3 regions of the Actinopolyspora sp. BKK2 genome follow, and region 3 is predicted to be linked to each of the others. Evidence: riboswitches for the same ligand, from Rfam matches in the RefSeq annotation. Region 3 holds a riboswitch; each other region holds the start of a gene.
The links. Region 3 has a riboswitch for glycine ahead of gcvT (glycine cleavage system aminomethyltransferase GcvT). Riboswitches for the same ligand answer to the same signal wherever they lie in the genome.

Region 1 (3,270 bases), on a different contig from region 3:
GGTTCCCTGCGCGCGGGCAAGGAGAAACCGATGTGCCCGCTGGTGTACCGGCCCGTGACCGTCAAGGCCACCGGAACCTGGAAGAACTCCCCCGTGCAGTACAGCCAGAAGTACTCCAACTCCTGTGAGATGAAGGCCTACACCGGAGCGGTGTTCAACTTCTGAGGGAAACCGCGACACGGCCCGGTATTCACGGGGTGGTCGCCCGGCGGTGCCGGGGACGAGGGCTCCCGCTCCTGCCGGGAGGAGCGGGAGACCCCGCACCGCACGTCGGGCATCGGCGCGGCGGCCGCTCCCGCGTCAGCACTCGATGACGTTGACGGCCAGACCGCCCCGCGCCGTCTCCTTGTACTTGTCCTTCATGTCGTCGCCGGTGTCGCGCATCGTCTTGATGACCTTGTCCAGCGAGACGAAGTGACTGCCGTCCCCGCGCAGCGCCATCCGCGCGGCCGTGATGGCCTTGACCGAGGCGACGGCGTTGCGCTCGATGCACGGGATCTGCACCAGACCGCCGATCGGATCGCAGGTGAGCCCGAGGTTGTGCTCCATCGCGATCTCGGCGGCGTTCTCCACCTGCTCCGGAGTTCCACCCAGCACCTCGGCCAGCCCGGCCGCCGCCATCGAGCACGCCGAGCCGACCTCGCCCTGGCAGCCCACCTCGGCGCCGGAGATGGAGGCGTTCTCCTTGAACAGCACCCCCACGGCCCCGGCCGCCAGCAGGAAGCGAACCACCCCGGAACCGTCCGCCCCGGGCAGGAACCGCATGTAGTAGTGCAGCACTGCGGGGACGATGCCCGCCGCACCGTTGGTGGGGGCCGTCACCACTCGACCACCGGCGGCGTTCTCCTCGTTGACGGCGAGCGCGTACACCGTCACCCACTCCATCGGGTCGTCGGAGTCGGCGAGCTTGGCGCGGAGCTCGGCGGCGCGGCGCTCGACGCGCAGTCCGCCGGGCAGGCTGCCCGTGCTGTTGCACCCGTTGTGCACGCACTCGCGCATGACGTGCCAGATGTCGAGCAGCTCCTCCGAGACCCGCCGCTCGTCGCGCCAGGAGAGCTCGTTGGCCAGCATGAGCCCGCTGACCGTCCTGCCCGTCTCGGCGCACCGCCGCAGGAGCTCGGCCCCGGTGCGGAACGGGTGGGCGACTTCGGTGGTGTCCTGCTTGACCCTGTCCGCGCCCGCGGCCTGCTCGTCGAGGACGAAACCACCGCCGACCGAGTAGTACACCGCCGTGCACAGCTCGGTCCCGTCGGAGTCCGCGGCGCTGAAACGCATCCCGTTGGGATGCACGGGCAGCGACTGCCCGCGATGCATCACGAGGTCGCTGTCGGAATCGAATCGAATCTCGTGGGAACCGTCCAGCAGCAACCGGCCGGTCGAGCGGATCTCGTCCACCCGTCCGGAGACGGCGGTCGGGTCGACCACTTCCGGGTGATGCCCCTCCAGACCGAGCAGTACCGCCTTGGGACTGCCGTGCCCGTGCCCGGTCGCGCCGAGCGAGCCGAACAGCTCGGCCCGCACGTGCGCGACGCCGGGCAGCAGGCCCTCGGCGCGCAGCCGCGCGGCGAAGCGCGCGGCAGCGCGCATCGGACCGACGGTGTGCGAACTGGACGGACCGATCCCCACCGAGAAAAGATCGAAGACACTGATCGCCATTGATCGTCTCTTCTTCACGCGTCGAGTCGGTGTTCAGGTGTGGCGAGCCCCTGCGGAACCGCGGGGCTCGCCGCGACGGTCGTGAACCGGGCCGTCACTCACCGGTGAGCTCGGCGTACTGCGCCGAGTCCAGCAGCTTGCCGTACTCGGTGACCCGCATCTCCAGCAGCCAGCCCTCGCCGAAGGGGTCGGCGTTGACCTGGGCCGGGTCGTCGATCACGGCTTCGTTGACCGCCGTGACCTCGCCGGTGGCCGGCGCGTAGAGGTCGCTGACCGACTTGGTCGATTCCAGCTCACCGCAGGCTTCGCCGAACGTGATCTGCTTGCCGACCTCGGGCAGGTCCACGTAGACGATGTCACCGAGCGCGTTGGCGGCATACGGCGTGACGCCGACGCGCACGACGTCGTCGCGCTCGGCGAGCCACTCGTGCTCCTCTGTGTACTTGAGGTCCGTGGGCAGGCTCATGGGGAGGCTCCATCACTGTCGTTTGGACACGGTCTCCGGCAGCCCGGAGGACTGCCGTGGCGCGATCACGGTCGCGCCCGGTGCCCATCCTCTCCGAGGATCACCGGGAATACCGCGTCCGCGTACCTGGCGGCCTCCCCCTCTGTTGCGGAACCTGAGAGCTTCACCGCGCCGTCGCGGTTTGCACCGTGGGTGCGCCGACCGGCTGGGCGGCGCTTTCCAGAGCTGCCTCGATCGGACGGTACGGCTGCCTGAGAGTTTGCGGGGAGTCTTGCTCCTTCGGCGCCCGGGCGCGGCGATCGCGAGGACCGCTCACCTGCCGGGACTCTCCCGCCCGATGTCGTGGGCCGGTATGCGATTGTCGCTGTGGTCGGCAACGATAACCCGGCGGATGACGGTGTCCAACCCCAACCCCGAATACCGGGACGCGCCACACCGCGCGGTGTGAGCCGATCCACTCCCCGGCGGGGCTCTCCGCCGAATCCGCGCGGCGGATCCCGCCGCGGGCACGACTGCGAGGAGCCGGTGATGGTCGACGTCCAGGGGCTGGTCGAGCGAGCGGGCCCCGCGCTGCTGCGTCCGGTGTCGACTCCGGAGAGCACCGGCGGGGTCGGGGACGTGGTGATAGCCGAGCCGAGCGAGAGCAGCGTGGCGGGCACCTCCGACGTGGTGCTCGGCGTGGGGCTCACGCACGAGCGGCAGGCCGTTGAGCTGCTGCGGGATTGCGGGGAGCGCGACGCGGCCGCCGTGCTGCTCAAACCCCCGCTGTCCACCGCCAGCGAGGTGGCCGCCGAGGCGCGGCGGCAGGGGGTGGCCCTGATCGAGGTGCGGGAGGGCGCGGCCTGGGCGCAGCTGGTCTGGCTGCTGCGCGCGGCCCTCGCCGACGCCGAGAGCGCGGCGGACTCCTCGGACAGGGGCGGTTCGGCCAGTTTGGGGGACCTGTTCCGCCTGTCCGATGCCGTGGCCGAGGTGATCGACGCCCCCGTGACCATCGAGGACGCGCACTCGCAGGTGCTGGCCTACTCGGCGCGACAGGAGCTGACCGACCCCGCCCGCGTCTCCACGATCATGGGGCGCAGGCAGCCCGAGGACGTGCTGGCCAAGTTCAGGGCCAGGGGGACGTTCCGCCAGCTGACCAGGGGAAGTTC
Region 2 (3,270 bases), 220 kb from region 3:
CCGAGCGGGATCATGCTCCGGTCCAGGGCCACGTCGGAGTCCGACAGCCTGCGCAGGTAGCGCAGCAGGGCCGTCTCCGAGCGGTGGCGGTGGAACACCGGGTGGGTCATGTAGTCGCTCTCGCGCAGCAGTCCCTCGGGCAGTGCGCGGCCGACTTCCGCGTCCAGCTCGTCCACCGGGGTGCGCTCGCCCTCCTCGAGCCCGAAGGCCCGCCAGACCAGCGCGAGACGGTCCCTGGTGGTGGTCTCGTCACAGGTGATGCCGACGTGATCGGCGTCGACCCTGCGCAGGTTCACCCCGTTGCGGCGCGCGGCGGCCACGATCTCGTCGGCGCGGCCGGGCACGCGGGTGAGCACCGTGTCGAAGAACTCGTCGTGGCAGACCCGCACCCCGCCGCGCCGCAGCTGCTCGGCCAGGACGGTGGCCATCCGGTGCGTGCGGGTGGCGATCGAACGCAGCCCCGCGGGACCGTGGTAAACGGCGTACATCGAGGCGACCACCGCGAGCAGCACCTGAGCCGTGCAGATGTTGCTGGTGGCCTTCTCCCTGCGGATGTGCTGCTCCCTGGTCTGCAGCGCGAGCCGGTAGGCCTGGTTGCCATCGGCGTCCACGCTCACCCCGACCAGTCGGCCGGGCAGCTGCCGCTCCACTCCCTTGCGCACGGCCATGTAGCCGGCGTGGGGGCCTCCGAAGCCCATCGGGACCCCGAAGCGCTGGGTCGTGCCGACCACCACGTCGGCGCCCATCTCGCCCGGGGCGCGCAGCATGGTCAGCGCCAGCAGGTCCGCCGAGACCACGGCCATGCCGCCGCGCCGGTGGATCTCGGCGATGACCTCCTCGTGGTCGCGGACCGCTCCGGACGCTCCCGGGTAGGCCAGCAACGCGCCGAAGAAGTCACCCTCGGGCAACCCCTCGACCCCCCGGGAGAGATCCGCCCGCACGATCTCGATGCCCAGCGGCTCGGCGCGGGTCTCGATCACCGACAGCGTCTGCGGGAAGGCGTCGTCGTCCACCACGAACCGCGGGGACTTGGCGCGCCCGGCCCGGCGGATCAGGGTCATGCCCTCGGCCGCTGCCGTGGACTCGTCCAGCATCGAGGCGTTCGAGACCGGGACCCCGGTGAGGTCGGCCACCATCGTCTGGAAGTTCAGCAGCGCTTCGAGACGTCCTTGGGATATCTCGGGCTGGTAGGGGGTGTAGGCCGTGTACCAGGCGGGGTTCTCCAGTACGTTGCGGCGGATGACGGGGGGCGTCACGGTGGCGTGGTAGCCGAGCCCGATCATCTCGACATGGGGCGTGTTGCGGCTGGCCAGCTCGCCCAGCTCGTCCAGCGACTCGGCTTCGGTTGCAGGCTCCGGCAACCTGAGCTGCGAGTCGCGCTCGCGAATGCCGGCGGGAACCGCGTGTTCGCCGAGCTCTTCGAGGGAACCGACTCCCACCACGTCGAGCATGCTGGCCAGCTCGGCGGGCATCGGGCCGACGTGACGTTCTGCGAACGGGGTCCCGTGCTCCAGAGCGGCCAACGGTATACGGTCGTCGGTCATCGCCAAAACCTCACTCATCGCGGGCATCTCGGACAGGGCAGACAGCACGCGGTACGGACGTGCTGGCCTCCCCCTCTGTCAATGCCCGCGAAGCGGACGCCTGAGAGCTTCGCCCTGCGAATCGGGCTTGCACCGTCGGCGGGGTTCGCCACGACACTGTGGCAAAGCCCTCTTTCCAGAGGCATCTCGCCCGTACGGTCCCAATGGCCTGAGAGGTTGTCGGGGAGGGTTTGCTCCTTCGGCGCCACTCCGAGATCGCTTCGGAGTGGTCTCTCCCGCACGGGGTCGGCGACGGATGCGAGCGTACCTCATCTCGTGCCGTTCAGGAATTGTCCGAGACCACGGAAGGGCTCTCGTTTCCCACGATACGGTCTCCCGAACGGTCGAAACAGTACTGAGCGGTCGAAACAGCGCTCAGGAGCTCTCCGGTTGACGGGTTCGCCGCCTCCGGGACAACTCGTCCTCGTCCGCAGCGGACTCCTCGGAGCCGTCGGCCCGCTCCGCCGGGAAATCGCTTATCGTGCCGCTTATCTCGCGCATGGCCCCGCTGACCGCGATCCCGAAGACGCCCTGTCCGCCGCGGAGCAGATCGACGACGTCCTCGGCCGAAGTGCACTCGTAGACGGTGGTGCCGTCGCTGAACAGCGTGACCCCGGCCAGGTCGCGCACTCCCCTGCTGCGCAGGTGGTCAACGGCTGTCCGGATGTTGTGCAGCGAGACCCCCGCGTCCAGCAACCGCTTGACGATCTTCAGGACCAGAATGTCCTTGAACGAGTAGAGCCGCTGCGAACCGGACCCCTCGGCCAGCCTGATCGAGGGCCCCACGAGGTCCGTGCGTGCCCAGTAGTCCAACTGCCTGTACGTGATGCCCGCGATCTGGCACGCCGCACGACCGCGGTAGCCGACCAACTCGTCCGGCAACGCGGCGTCCGGAAAAAGTTCGCCTCGTTCCTCGTCCGTCTCGAACCATGGTGCGTTCTCGACCACGCGCGCCTCCCCTCGGCCGCTGCACTGGCGGCTACTCGATCAGGAGGAGGCGAAACAACCTCCCTCGGCCCCGGAACCAGGCTTGTCGTAGCCCCCGCCCGCTTTAGAACACCGCGCGCACGACCACCGCGTGTCCTTCGACGGTAGGCCTGCCGGTAAACGCGGTCAACGCGACGCGCGGGAACGGCTCTGCGCTCGAAGGAGCGCCCACGACAACCGCTCCGGAACCACTCCTCCACGAATGGCCGGTCACACGGCGACTCGTTCCACCGACCGCCGCCGTGTCCGACCTCGTCGAGCTTTCCCGTCAGGTATCCGCTCCGCGGAAGTCCTCGGGGGAGACCGAGTCCAGGAATTCCTTGAACTTCTCGACCTCGTCCTCCTGCTCGTCGGGAATCAACAGCCCGGCCTCGTCGAGCACGGACTGCTCGGCGTGGATCGGAACTCCCGTACGCAGCGCCAGCGCAACGGAGTCACTCGGCCGCGCCGAGACCCGCACGTCCCCGTCGAAGACCAGCTCCGCGTAGAACGTCCCCTCCTGAAGATCGGTGACCCGCACCTGCTCCAGCTCCCGTCCGAGAGCTCCGACCACGTCCTTGAGCAAGTCGTGGGTCAACGGCCTGGCTGGTCGCACCCCCTGCTGTTCCAGCGCGATCGCGGTCGCCTCGACCGACCCGATCCAGATCGGCAAGTACCGTTCGCCGTCGGTTTCGCGCAACAGCAGGATCGGCTGGTTGGC
Region 3 (3,270 bases):
TGCCGAGATCCTGCTGGGCGGACAGGATCACACCCGCGCGCGGACCGCCGAGGGTCTTGTGCGTGGTGGTGGTGACCACGTGGGCGTGCGGAACCGGGTTGGGGTGCAGTCCGGCCGCGACCAGCCCGGCGAAGTGGGCCATGTCCACCATGAGGTAGGCGCCGACCTCGTCGGCGATCTCCCTGAAACGCTTGAAGTCCAGCTGACGCGGGTAGGCGGACCAGCCGGCGATGATCAGCTGCGGCTTGTTCTCCCTGGCCAGGCGGGCGACCTCATCCATGTCGATGAGGTTGTCGTCCTCGCGGACGTGGTAGGGGACCACGTTGTAGAGCTTGCCCGAGAAATTGATCCGCATCCCGTGGGTGAGGTGCCCACCGTTGGCCAGATCGAGGCCCAGGATGGTGTCACCCGGGTTGAGCAGCGCGAACATGGCCGCCGAGTTGGCCTGGGCACCCGAGTGCGGTTGGACGTTGGCGTAGGCGGCCCCGAAGAGGTCCTTGACCCTGTCGATGGCCAGTTGTTCGACGACGTCGACGTGCTCGCAGCCACCGTAGTAGCGCTTGCCCGGGTACCCCTCGGCGTACTTGTTGGTCAGCACCGACCCCTGAGCCTCCAGCACCGACTGCGGTGCGAAGTTCTCCGAGGCGATCATCTCCAGCGTGTTCTGCTGGCGATGCAGCTCGGCATCGACCGCATTGGCCACCTCGGGATCGACCGAGGCGAGTCGCTCGTTGAACAGATCGCCTGACGGCATGATCAATTACCTCCGTGTTTGTGATTACCGGTGGACTCGGTCGGCCGCGTTCAGCGGTTTCGGTTGTAGAAGGGGGTTTCCACGACCTCCACGGGCGCGGCCTTTCCGCGGATGTCCACCTGCAGTTCGGTACCCGGCTCGGCGTTGACCCGGTCCACATAGGCCATCGCGATCGGGTGTCCCAGCGTGGGCGACGGTGCTCCGCTGGTCACGACACCGGTCTCGGCGCCATCGCTGTCCAGCACGGTGTAACCGTGCCGCGGCGCGCGACGACCTGTCCCGCGCAGCCCCACCAGAGTCCTCCGTGGTGGTTGTTCGGCGGCCGCCGCGAGCGCCGCGCGACCGACGAAGTCCGCCGACTTGTCCAGCCGAACCACTCGCCCCAGGTTCGCGTGGAACGGAGTCAGCTCGGGGGACAACTCGTGTCCGTGCAGCGGCATGCCCGCTTCCAGCCGCAGGGTGTCCCGACACGCCAGGCCCGCGGGTTGCAGCCCGTGCGGTGCGCCCGACTCGCTGAGCGCGTGCCAAACCGTAGCGGCGTCCGCGGTCGATGTGAACAGCTCGAAACCGTCTTCGCCGGTATAGCCGGTACGGGCGAGCAAAATGTCACAGTTGGCCACACGGCTCGGGTAGCCGGCGAAGTACCGGACCTGGCCGAGATCGGTGTCGGTCAGCGGCGCCAGGATCTCCGCGGCTGCGGGGCCCTGCACCGCGATCAGCGCGTACTCGGTGGAGACGTCGGTGTACTCGGTGTCGAAGGAACGCACCCGCTCGGCGAGCTCGGCCGAGACCACCTCCGCGTTGGCAGCGTTGGCCACCACGAGGAACTCCTGGTCAGCGGTGCGGTAGAAGATCAGGTCGTCCAGCACGCCGCCGTTGTCGTCGCAGATCATCGTGTAGCGTGCGCGCCCGACCTTGAGTCCGGAGGCGTTGGCAACCAGCGCGTGGTCCAGCGCCTCGGCGGCCTGCGGTCCGCTGAGCCTGAGCTCGCCCATGTGCGTGAGGTCGAACAGCCCGGCCGCGTTGCGCACGGCGTTGTGCTCGACGATGTCCCCGGCGTAGCGTAGCGGCATCTCCCAGCCGGCGAACTCGGTGAAACTCGCCCCCAGCTGTCGGTGCACGTCGTGCAGTGGTGTCTGACGTGGTGGTGACATGATGTGTGACTCCTCCCGGACGGCGCCTGCTAGGCGTCTCCCCGGAGTCATTGGCCTGAGAGTTTCGCCGCGTCGTGGCTCGTGCCGTGGCGGCTTGCACCGTGGGCGAGGGGCTCCCGCCCCTGCTTTCCTCCGTGATCGCCTGTTGCCATGCGGTGATTGGGCCTGAGAGTTTATCGGGGAGTATTGCTCCTTCGGCGCTCCGCGTGCACGTTGAGGCCATTGCCGTGGCCGGGCAGCGTTGCCGCGAGCCGCTTGCGGAGTCTCTCCCGCATGACGTCATCGGCGCACTGTTCGGTTGTGAGCAGGACGCTACGGAGCCCCCGGTGTCGAGTCAAGCACACCGAGGGGTGATCCTCGTCCGATCAGCCGCGAATCCCTGCCCTCCGGGCGGGGAGATCATCCTCACCTCCGTCGGCAAGTCCCGGCACGAGGGAGCAGCGGGAGCTCGCGCCGCCGCGCGAGCCGGGCCCGGGTCGGCGAGGTCCCGGCGGGGCTCGTCAGGACTGCCCGGAGTCTCCCGCGAGTTCGGCGTGCCTGCTGCGCAGTCCTTCCACGAAGGCCTGCAGGGCCAGCTCGAAACTGGCGTTGTCGATCTCGGCGGCGCGCCGGGGGAGCAGGTGCGCCCGTTCCAGGTTGGGGAAGCGCTCCTCGTACAGTTCCGCGTCCGCGGGGAAGCCACCCGCGAAGGAGCCCATGGCTCCTCCGATGACCAGGTACTTGACCGAGGCGCCGATCATCGTGGCGTACCGCTGCGGCCACCCCGCGTTGACCAGGCCGCCGTGCACGGCGTCGGCACGTCGCAGGGCCGCCTCCCTGCGCGCGGGCCCGGAGGCGAGCAGCGGAACCAGGTTGGGGTGCTCGGCCAGCGCTGCCCGGTAGGAGCGCGCCCACACCATCAGTCCGGTGACCCAGTCCGTGTCGAACCCGGACACGTCCACCTCGTCCATCACCGAATTGGCGATGTCCTGCAACAGTTCGTCCTTGTTGGGGACGTAGTTGTACAGCGAGGCGGCCCGCACTCCCAGGCGTTCGGCCAGCTTTCGCATGGACAGGGCCTCCAGGCCGGCCTCGTCGATGATCTCCAGAGCGCACTCGCGGATGCGTCCCATCGAGAGCAGGGGAGTGCTCGGTCTGGGCACTGTTACCTCCGGGGTCTCGATGTCCGCGTTGATGTCCGGCGCGTTCGGCTCGCCTCCGTCCGGGGGTTCGGTCGCTCGGCCTCGGCCGCGCGCCGCTCGGGGTGTCCCGGGGTTCACCGGTGAGCGCGTGGGAGCGGGTTCGCGGCTTCAATGTGTCATATCGGGCCTCGGCGGACGTGCCGGGTTCCGCGCGCCCGGGGCGCACCTCCCGGCTGCGGCG

Region 1: linked by a shared signal. The riboswitch ahead of gcvH (glycine cleavage system protein GcvH) and the one ahead of gcvT (glycine cleavage system aminomethyltransferase GcvT) in region 3 are both predicted to bind glycine.
Region 2: linked by a shared signal. The riboswitch ahead of gcvP (aminomethyl-transferring glycine dehydrogenase) and the one ahead of gcvT (glycine cleavage system aminomethyltransferase GcvT) in region 3 are both predicted to bind glycine.

The regions. Positions count from the first base shown of each region.
Region 1 covers NZ_JAANTE010000008.1:72,148-75,417, reverse strand. Annotated here, with positions in the region: gene G9Q41_RS16640 (SSI family serine proteinase inhibitor) at 1-165, shown strand, start outside; gene G9Q41_RS16635 (L-serine ammonia-lyase) at 301-1,656, opposite strand; gene gcvH (glycine cleavage system protein GcvH) at 1,751-2,122, opposite strand; glycine riboswitch at 2,352-2,465, opposite strand; gene G9Q41_RS16625 (helix-turn-helix domain-containing protein) at 2,651-3,270, shown strand, end outside.
Region 2 covers NZ_JAANTE010000003.1:85,259-88,528, forward strand. Annotated here, with positions in the region: gene gcvP (aminomethyl-transferring glycine dehydrogenase) at 1-1,544, opposite strand, end outside; glycine riboswitch at 1,730-1,832, opposite strand; gene G9Q41_RS07365 (MerR family transcriptional regulator) at 1,959-2,531, opposite strand; gene G9Q41_RS07370 (bifunctional nuclease family protein) at 2,839-3,270, opposite strand, start outside.
Region 3 covers NZ_JAANTE010000003.1:301,599-304,868, reverse strand. Annotated here, with positions in the region: gene glyA (serine hydroxymethyltransferase) at 1-754, opposite strand, end outside; gene gcvT (glycine cleavage system aminomethyltransferase GcvT) at 805-1,908, opposite strand; glycine riboswitch at 1,943-2,051, opposite strand; glycine riboswitch at 2,052-2,190, opposite strand; gene G9Q41_RS08255 (TetR family transcriptional regulator) at 2,409-3,050, opposite strand.